DNA from 2 places in the Streptomyces kunmingensis genome. Region 1 is predicted to be linked to the other one. Evidence: riboswitches for the same ligand, from Rfam matches in the RefSeq annotation. Region 1 holds a riboswitch; the other holds the start of a gene.

Evidence for each region. A riboswitch is a leader RNA that binds a small molecule or an ion and turns the genes downstream of it on or off. The one in region 1 is predicted to bind cyclic di-AMP.
Region 2: linked by a shared signal. The riboswitch ahead of ABD366_RS28130 (C40 family peptidase) and the one ahead of ABD366_RS42755 (M23 family metallopeptidase) in region 1 are both predicted to bind cyclic di-AMP.

Annotation. Positions count from the first base shown of each region.
Region 1 covers NZ_BAAATS010000072.1:17,197-21,543, reverse strand. Annotated here, with positions in the region: tRNA gene ABD366_RS42765 (tRNA-Met) at 48-121, shown strand; gene ABD366_RS42760 (PP2C family protein-serine/threonine phosphatase) at 277-1,377, shown strand; cyclic di-AMP (ydaO/yuaA leader) riboswitch at 1,622-1,780, shown strand; gene ABD366_RS42755 (M23 family metallopeptidase) at 1,792-2,832, shown strand; gene ABD366_RS42750 (aldo/keto reductase) at 2,902-3,858, shown strand; gene ABD366_RS42745 (PrsW family intramembrane metalloprotease) at 3,865-4,347, opposite strand, start outside.
Region 2 covers NZ_BAAATS010000025.1:45,173-49,519, reverse strand. Annotated here, with positions in the region: gene pcrA (DNA helicase PcrA) at 1-1,803, opposite strand, end outside; cyclic di-AMP (ydaO/yuaA leader) riboswitch at 2,088-2,255, shown strand; gene ABD366_RS28130 (C40 family peptidase) at 2,263-3,447, shown strand; gene ABD366_RS28125 (tellurite resistance/C4-dicarboxylate transporter family protein) at 3,473-4,347, shown strand, end outside.

The DNA of each region.
Region 1 (4,347 bases):
GCGATTGGCATTCGTCGTCCCTGATGGCGTAGTGTTGCATTCACCGACGCGGGGTGGAGCAGCTCGGTAGCTCGCTGGGCTCATAACCCAGAGGTCGCAGGTTCAAATCCTGTCCCCGCTACTGAAGGCCGAGGCCGGAATCTTTCGAGATTCCGGCCTCGGTCTGTTTATGGGCCCTGACCCGGACGGAGCAGTAACGCTCGCCTCCGGCTCCCGCCCCGGGAACCCTTGGACAGACGCCGGAATCCGGGCGCGGACTGTGGCAGGAGACGAGTGGTGGGGCAGCGAGGAGGGCGGCACAGACACGGAGCGGACGCCGTCGGCACGCGCGCCTTCCTCCGGGTGCTGCCCCTGCTGCTGATCATCGGCGGCGCGGTCTACGAGTACTGCACACCGTCCGGATTCGCCGGTTCACCCCTGTTCAGCGCGGCGCCCCTGGTCGTCGCCCCGTTCTTCTCGCTGGGCAGCACGATCGCGGCCGGAGCGGCGTCGATCGCCGCCATCGTCGCCGTGCATCTCAGGTACACGGCCTTCCACACCGGCGTCTATACGGAGATGGCCACCGTGGCCACCGTGTGCGTGCTGGCCTGCTTCATCAACCGGATCAAGCGCCGCAGCGACGAGCAGCTCGCGTCCGCGCGGCAGATCGCGGAGGCGGCCCAGCTCGCCGTGCTGCCGGAGCCGGCCGGGCGGATCGGCGGTCTGGCGATCGCGGCCCGGTACGAGGCGGCGCAGGCCGACGCGTTCATCGGCGGCGACCTGTACGCGGTGCAGGACACACCGCACGGGGTGCGGATAGTCGTCGGGGACGTACGCGGGAAGGGCATGGGCGCGGTCGCCGCCGTGGCCGTCGTCATCGGCGCCTTTCGGGAGGCCGCCGAGCAGGAGGACAGTCTGGAGGCGGTCGCCCAGCGGCTGGAGCGGGCGCTGGCCCGGGAGGGCTCCCGGCGGCGCGGCATCGACGACTTCGAGGGCTTCACCACCGCCGTGCTCGCCGAGATCCCGCACGGCGGCCGGCTCCTGCGCATCCTCAACCGCGGCCACCCCGAGCCGGTCGTGCTGCTCGGCGACGGCACGGTCCAGGTGATCACGCCCGCGGAGGCGGCGCTGCCGCTCGGCCTGGGCGAGCTCGGGTCCTGGCCGGACCGGGCCACCGAGGCGGAGTTCCCGCCCGCGGCGACGCTCCTGCTCTACACCGACGGGCTCTCCGAGGCACGGGACGCGAAGGGCGTCTTCTACGATCCCGCGGCCCGGCTCGTGGGCCGGATCTTCCCGGGGCCCGATGAGCTGCTCGCCGCGCTGGCCGAAGAGGTACGCCTGCACACCGGGGACGGCGCCACCGACGACATGGCGCTGCTCGCCGTGCGGCGTCCTTGATCAACCTCACGAGGGGTGACCGGACGACCCCTCTTCGCATAACAATTGACACTACGTCAGAAACTGATGGGTTTGAAGCGCGTCAAAAACGACGGGCAACTCGCCCGATTCCGCCCGGTAGTGCCCCGTTAAGTCCAGGCCAAGAACGTGAACGATCAACGGGAACAGCTTGGAATTACTATCGGCTGTCTATTAACGTTCGATAACGCAGCGCGGTCGTCCCAGCCGTCACAAGCGACGGCTCCGTGCGCACACGCTTAATCCCGCAAGGGAGCCGGGGAACCACCAACTTGGGGTGAATCAGGCATAGTTCCGTCGCTTTTCGGGCGTCGGACCGTGCTCGTAGGAGACCTTCCTGCTCCGAACCCGTCAGCTAACCCGGTAGGCGAGAAGGAAGGAAAGGAGAGCGCCCCCGTGGCGTCGAACCGTCCTGCCCCCGAGTTCCCCGGATTCTCCGCCGACCCCGCCCCAGGCGGGTCCGGTGTCGAGCAGGGGACCTGGGAGGAGTGGAATCCCACCGAGGAATCCGTCCGTCCCGTCCGCGGCAGGCACCGCGTGGCCCGGCAGCGCGGCGGACTCGCGCGCAGCTCCACGGTCCTCGGCGTCGGCGTGATCGCCGCCGTCGGCGCGGGCGGCATCGCCACCGCGCAGGGCGGCAAGCCCCCGGTCCACATCTCCATGCCCGACCTCTCGGCGGTCAAGGACTCGCTGCCCGAGGCCAAGTCGCTGCCCGGCGTGGGCGCGCTCATGTCCGACACCGCCGACTCCTCGTCCGGCGCCACCGAGGCCGCCCCGCTCACCTCCATGGGCAACGGCCGGTCGGGCGCGGGCGAAGCGCTGCGGTCGCGCATCATGCAGCAGGCCGAGGCGCAGCAGGACGCCGCCGACGCCAGGACGCAGGCCGCGGCCGAGGAGGCCGCCGCCCAGAAGGCCGCCGCGGAAGCCGCGGCGAAGCAGGAGAAGGCCGAGGCCAAGGCCGCCGCCGAGAAGAAGAAGGCGGAGGAGGAGGCCAAGAAGAAGGCCGAGGCCGAGCGCCTGGCCAAGCTGGCCAAGAGCTACAAGCTCCCCGTCACCTCGTACACGCTCACCGGCACCTTCGGCCAGCCCGGATCCCTGTGGTCCTCCGGCTACCACACGGGCCTGGACTTCGCGGCCTCCACCGGTACGCCGATCTACGCCGTCCACGGCGGCACCATCACCGAGGCCGGCTGGGCGGGCGCGTACGGCTACCGCACGATCCTCACCCTCGACGACGGCACCGAGCTGTGGTTCTGCCACCAGTCCTCGCTGAACGTCAGCGTCGGCCAGAAGGTCAGCACCGGCGACGTCATAGGCCGCGTCGGCGCCACCGGCAACGTCACGGGGGACCACCTCCACATGGAGGTCCACCCCGGCGGTGCCGCCACCGGCGTCGACCCGGCGGCCTGGCTGCGCGACAAGGGCCTCACCCCCTGAGAGCCCGGCCCTCGAACGCCTCCCGCCCCTACGGAACACCTCGTACCGTGGGGGCGTAGAACTGAGGGCATGACTTCTTCCCCCTCACTGCGCAAGCTCGGCTCCTCCGACCTCGAGGTCTTCCCGCTCGCCCTCGGGGGCAACGTGTTCGGGTGGACCGCCGACGAGGCCGCCTCGTTCGCGGTGCTCGACGCCTACACCGCCGGGGGCGGCAACTTCATCGACACGGCGGACTCGTACTCGGCCTGGGTCGAGGGCAACCACGGCGGGGAGTCGGAGACCGTCATCGGCAAGTGGCTCAAGGCCCGCGGCAACCGCGACGACCTGGTCATCGCCACCAAGGTGGCCCGCCACCCCGACTTCAAGGGCCTGCGCGCCGCCAACATCAAGGCCGCCGCCGACGCCTCCCTCACGCGCCTGGGCACCGACCACATCGACCTGTACTACACGCACTTCGACGACGACGAGACGATCCCCGTCGAGGAGATCATCGGCGCGCTCGACGACCTCGTGAAGGCGGGCAAGGTGCGCAACATCGCCGCGTCGAACATCTCGCCCGAGCGTCTCCAGGAGTCCCTCGACGTCTCCGACCGCGAGGGCCTCGCCCGCTACGTCGCCATCCAGCCGCACTACAACCTCGTCTCGCGCTCCACCTACGAGGGCGCCCGGCAGGACATCGCCTCGCGCGCAGGGCTCGCCGCCGTCCCGTACTACGCGCTCGCCTCCGGCTTCCTGACCGGCAAGTACCGGCCGGGCGTCACGGTCGACGGCGCGCGGGCCGGGGGCGCGTCCAAGCACCTTCAGACCGAGCGCGGCCAGAAGGTGCTGACCGCCCTCGACGAGATCGCGCAGGCCCGCGGCGCCGAGGTCGCCACGGTCGCCCTCGCCTGGCTCGCCGGGCAGCCCACCGTGGCGGCGCCGATCGCGTCCGCGCGCACGGTGGAACAGCTTCCGGCGCTGCTCGCGGTGGCGGACCTGACCCTGACGGACGAGGAGCTCGGCCGCCTCACGGCCGCGTCCGCCTGAGCCTTGTCAGTAGCGGTACGGGTTGTACGCGGGAACGTGCGGCATCGGCCCCGCGTACACCGGTGGCCGCCACATGGGGGCGGCGACCTGGGAGGCGTACGCGAGCGCGGGACGTGCGTGATGGCGCCGCTCCCACAGCGCTTCGAGCAACTCGCGCTCCCGTACGACGAAATCGGCGCCGGCCCGGCCCTTGCGGCCGCGGTGCCTGAGCAGCGCGAGCGACGTCGCGTACGCCTCGTACTCGGTGACCGCCGCCTCCGCCTCCTTGCCGCCGTAGTACGCGGCGTACTCCCGGGCGAGGCGGCGTGCCTTGAGCGAGCCGAGGGCGAACGGGTCGGGCGGCGCGAGCCACCCGGCCACGACATACGCGGACAGCTCGGCCCGCACGGTGCGCAGCTCGCGATGGCGTACGTACACGGCGAGCCAGGTCAGCAGGCCGAACGCCGGCACCATGAACGCCGCGTACACCGCGAAGAAGCCGTACTCGCC
Region 2 (4,347 bases), on a different contig from region 1:
CTGGGCGGATTCCTGCTCGAACTCCAGGGCCACGGCGGCGAGTTCCTGAAGGTTCTCGATCCGGGTCTCGTCCTGCGGGTCGGTGGAGGACTGCAACTCGGCGAGGTACCCGGTGCGTTCGAGGACGGCCTCGAGGACCGTGGCCGGTCCGGCGCCCGACTCCACGATGGTCCGCAGATCTTCCATGAGGGTGTTGAACCGCTTCACCGCGTTCGTGGAGCGGGCCGCCATGCCGTACGCCTCGTCGACGCGGCGCAGGGCCTGCGGGAAGGAGATCTTCTCGCGCTGGGAGAGGGCGTCGATCATGGCTTCGGCGCGGTCGCCGATGCCGCGCTTCGGCACGTTCAGAATGCGGCGCAGGGGGACGGAGTCCTCGGGGTTCGCCAGCACGCGCAGATAGGCGAGGACGTCCCTGACCTCCTTGCGCTCGTAGAAGCGGACGCCGCCGACGACCTTGTAGGGCAGGCCGACGCGGATGAAGATCTCTTCGAAGACACGGGACTGCGCGTTCGTCCGGTAGAAGACGGCGACGTCGCCGGCCTTCGCCTCGCCCGCGTCCGTGAGCCGGTCGATCTCCTCGGCGACGAACTGGGCCTCGTCGTGCTCGGTGTCCGCGACGTAGCCGGTGATCTGGGAGCCGGTGCCCGCGTTCGTCCACAGGTTCTTCGGACGGCGCGACTCGTTGCGCTCGATGACCGCGTTGGCGGCGCTGAGGATCGTCTGCGTGGAGCGGTAGTTCTGCTCCAGGAGGATCGTCGTCGCGTCCGTGTAGTCCTCCTCGAACTGGAGGATGTTGCGGATCGTGGCGCCGCGGAACGCGTAGATCGACTGGTCGGCGTCACCGACGACGCACAGCTCGGCCGGATCGGCGTCGTTGCCCTCGGCGTCCCGGGCCGGCCCGACGAGCTCGCGCACGAGCGCGTACTGCGCGTGGTTGGTGTCCTGGTACTCGTCGACGAGGACGTGCCGGAAGCGGCGGCGGTAGTGCTCGGCGACGTCGGGGAACGCGCGCAGCAGGTTCACCGTCGTCATGATCAGGTCGTCGAAGTCGAGGGCGTTGGCCTCGCGCAGCCGCGACTGGTACATCGCGTAGGCCTGGGCGACGGACTTCTCGAACCCGTCGGCGGCCGTCTTCGCGAAGTCCTCCTCGTCGATCAGCTCGTTCTTCAGGTTCGAGATCTTGGCGCTGAAGGACTTCGGCGGGAACTTCTTGGGGTCCAGGTCGAGGTCGCGGCAGACCAGGGCCATGAGGCGCTTGCTGTCGGCGGCGTCGTAGATCGAGAACGACGACGTGAAGCCGAGCTTCTTCGACTCGCGGCGCAGGATGCGCACGCAGGCGCTGTGGAAGGTGGACACCCACATGGCGTTCGCGCGCGGTCCGACGAGGGCCTCGACGCGCTCCTTCATCTCGCCCGCGGCCTTGTTCGTGAAGGTGATCGCGAGGATCTGGCCGGGGTGCACGCCGCGCTCGGCGAGGAGGTAGGCGATGCGGTGGGTGAGGACGCGGGTCTTTCCGGAGCCGGCACCGGCGACGATGAGCAGCGGGGAGCCACCGTGCGCGACGGCCGCTCTCTGGTTCTCGTTCAGCCCGTCGAGCAGGGCCGCCGGGTCCAGGGCAGGCCGGGGCGCGCCGTCACGGTAGTACGCGTCCCTGGCCGGGGGCACGTCGAACTTCCCGCCGAACAGGTCGTCCGGGATCGGCTCCGGCGCCGGTCCTTCGTGCTCACTGTCGGGCGGCGGCGGGGGCTCCTCGGTCCGGTTCTGGAGGCCCGCCAGGAAGCTGTCGTCAAAGAGGCTGCTCATCGCCTTACGAGTTTAGGGCGCCCCACTGACACGCCGCTCCCGCCTCCACAACAAAGCCCGTACGCGCAGGTCAGGGCGGTACTCGAACCCGTACGACAAAGCGGTCGCACACAGTGACGACCGCATGACAGTACGGTGAAGGCGCCGCCGGAGTGGCTGCGGAGTAGCCAAGGTCACGAAAATGTATCGGGCATTTCGAACATCAACCTTCACAGCAGCAACACGAGTTGGCTACCGTGCTGCGCGGGCAGTCCGTCCCCACGACCGCGAGCACCGCGGCGAGCGGGCAGCCCCCGCTGAGTCCCGTACGCCGCGAGGCAGGGAACCGGGGACCCAACCGACCTTGGGGTGAATCGCCTCGACGGCCCGCAGCGCCGGGCAGTCGACCGTAGGGCAGCCTTCCGTACGCCCGAACCCGACAGCTAACCCGGTAGGCGGACCACGGAAGGAGTCGCCTCCTTGGCGTCGCACCGCAAGCCGCGCATCCGGTCCCGGATGACCGGCGGCCTTCGCACCACTCCCGCGGTCGGGATCACGACCGCCGCCCTCACCTCGGTCGCCCTCCTCTCGCAGACGGCCCAGGCAGCGCCCGCGCAGCCGCAGCGGCCGAGCCTCGAGGAGGTACAGAAGAAAGTCGACAGTCTGTACCGGCAGGCCGAGGTCGCCACGCAGAAGTACAACTCCGCCAAGGAGCAGACCGACAGCAAGAAGAAGCAGGTCGACAAGCTGCTCGACGACATCGCGCAGCGCACCGAGAAGATGAACTCGGCCCGCCAGGAGCTGGGCCGGTTCGCCGCCCAGCAGTACCGCACGGGCGGGATCAGCGATACCGCGACGATGTTCCTCGCGGACGATCCCGAGGACTACTTCGCGCAGAACCGGCTGATGAGCCGGATGACGGCCGACCAGAAGAAGGCCGTCGACAACTACCAGGAGCAGCAGCTCACCACCGCGAAGAAGCGCACCGAGGCTCAGGAGAACCTGCAGCAGCTCACCTCCTCGCAGACCGAGCTGAGCACCTCGAAGCAGAGCGTGCAGACGAAGCTCTCCGACGCGCGTGAACTGCTGTCCAAGCTGACCGCCGAGGAGAAGCAGCGGCTCGCGGCGATCGAGAAGAAGAAGGAAGAGGCGGCCCGCAAGAAGGCCGCGGAGCTCGCCGAGAAGCAGAAGGCCGAGGAGGAGAAGAAGCGGCAGGCGGCCGAGGAGGCGGCGCAGCAGGAGAGCTCGGGTTCCGGTTCGTCCGGCGGCTCTTCCGGCACGCCGTCCGGCAGTTCTTCCGGCTACGCCGCCAAGGCCGCGAAGGCGCTCGCGTTCGCCAAGTCCCAGGAGGGCAAACCGTACGTGTGGGGCGCCACGGGCCCGGACTCCTACGACTGCTCGGGGCTCACGCAGGCGGCGTGGAAGGCGGCCGGCATCACTCTGCCGCGCACCACCTGGGACCAGGTGGAGTTCGGCACGACCGTCTCGCTCTCCGCCATACAACCCGGTGACCTGGTGTTCTTCTACGACGACATCAGCCACGTCGGTCTCTACCTCGGCGACGGCATGATGATCCACGCGCCGAAGCCGGGCGCTTACGTCCGCGAGGAATCCATCTACTACGACGGCACCGGCTCGATCCACAGCGTGGTGCGCCCCGCCTGACGCCGGTCGTGGTTACGTTCGGGCGGTGCAGCACTCCCGTCCGAACGTGACCCCGCGGCCCTTCGGGTCCCGGTTCCCGCCTGCCGCGGGCGCCGCCGTGATGGCGACCGGCATCGTCTCGGTCGGGTTCCGTCTGACCGGCCACGACGTCCTGTCCGGCATCCTCCTGGTGCTCGCCGTCGCACTCTGGGTGCTTCTGGCGGCCGACTTCACGCTCCGCCTCATGCACGACCGCAGCCGCTGGCGGCACGAGGCGATCTCCCCGCCCGCGCTGACCGCCGTCGCGGCGACGTGTGTGCTCGGCACCCGGTTCTCGCTGCTCGGCCGGCAGTGGCTCGCCTCGGCGCTGCTGGTGATCGCCGCGCTCGCCTGGCCGGGGCTGCTCGTCGCCGTCGTACGGCACTGGAAGCGGCGGATGCCCGGGGCGGTGTTCCTCGCGTGCGTGGCCACGCAGGGGCTCGCCGTGCTCGGGGCGACACTGTCGGCGGCCGTGGGCGTGCGGTGGCTCGGCTACGCGGCGGTGGTGGTGTTCTGGTTCGGGCTCGTGATGTACGTGGCGGCGTTCGCCCGCTTCGACCGGCGGCAGGTGCTCACGGGCGCCGGGGACCACTGGGTCGCGGGCGGGGCGCTGGCCATCTCGGCGCTCGCCGCGGCGAAGCTGGTGCTGGCGGGGCGGGCCGGCGACCTCTGGAACTCCGATGTCACCGGGGTGCTGCGCGACATGTGCGGGGTGCTGCTGACGCTGGACGTGGCCTGGTACGTGGTGCTCGCGGTGGCGGAGGTGCTGGAGCCGCGGTTCACGTACGACGTGCGGCGCTGGTCGACGGTGTTCCCGATGGGGATGACGGCGGTGGCGACGCTGACGGTGGCCACCGCCGTGGAGACGCCCTGGCTCAAGGC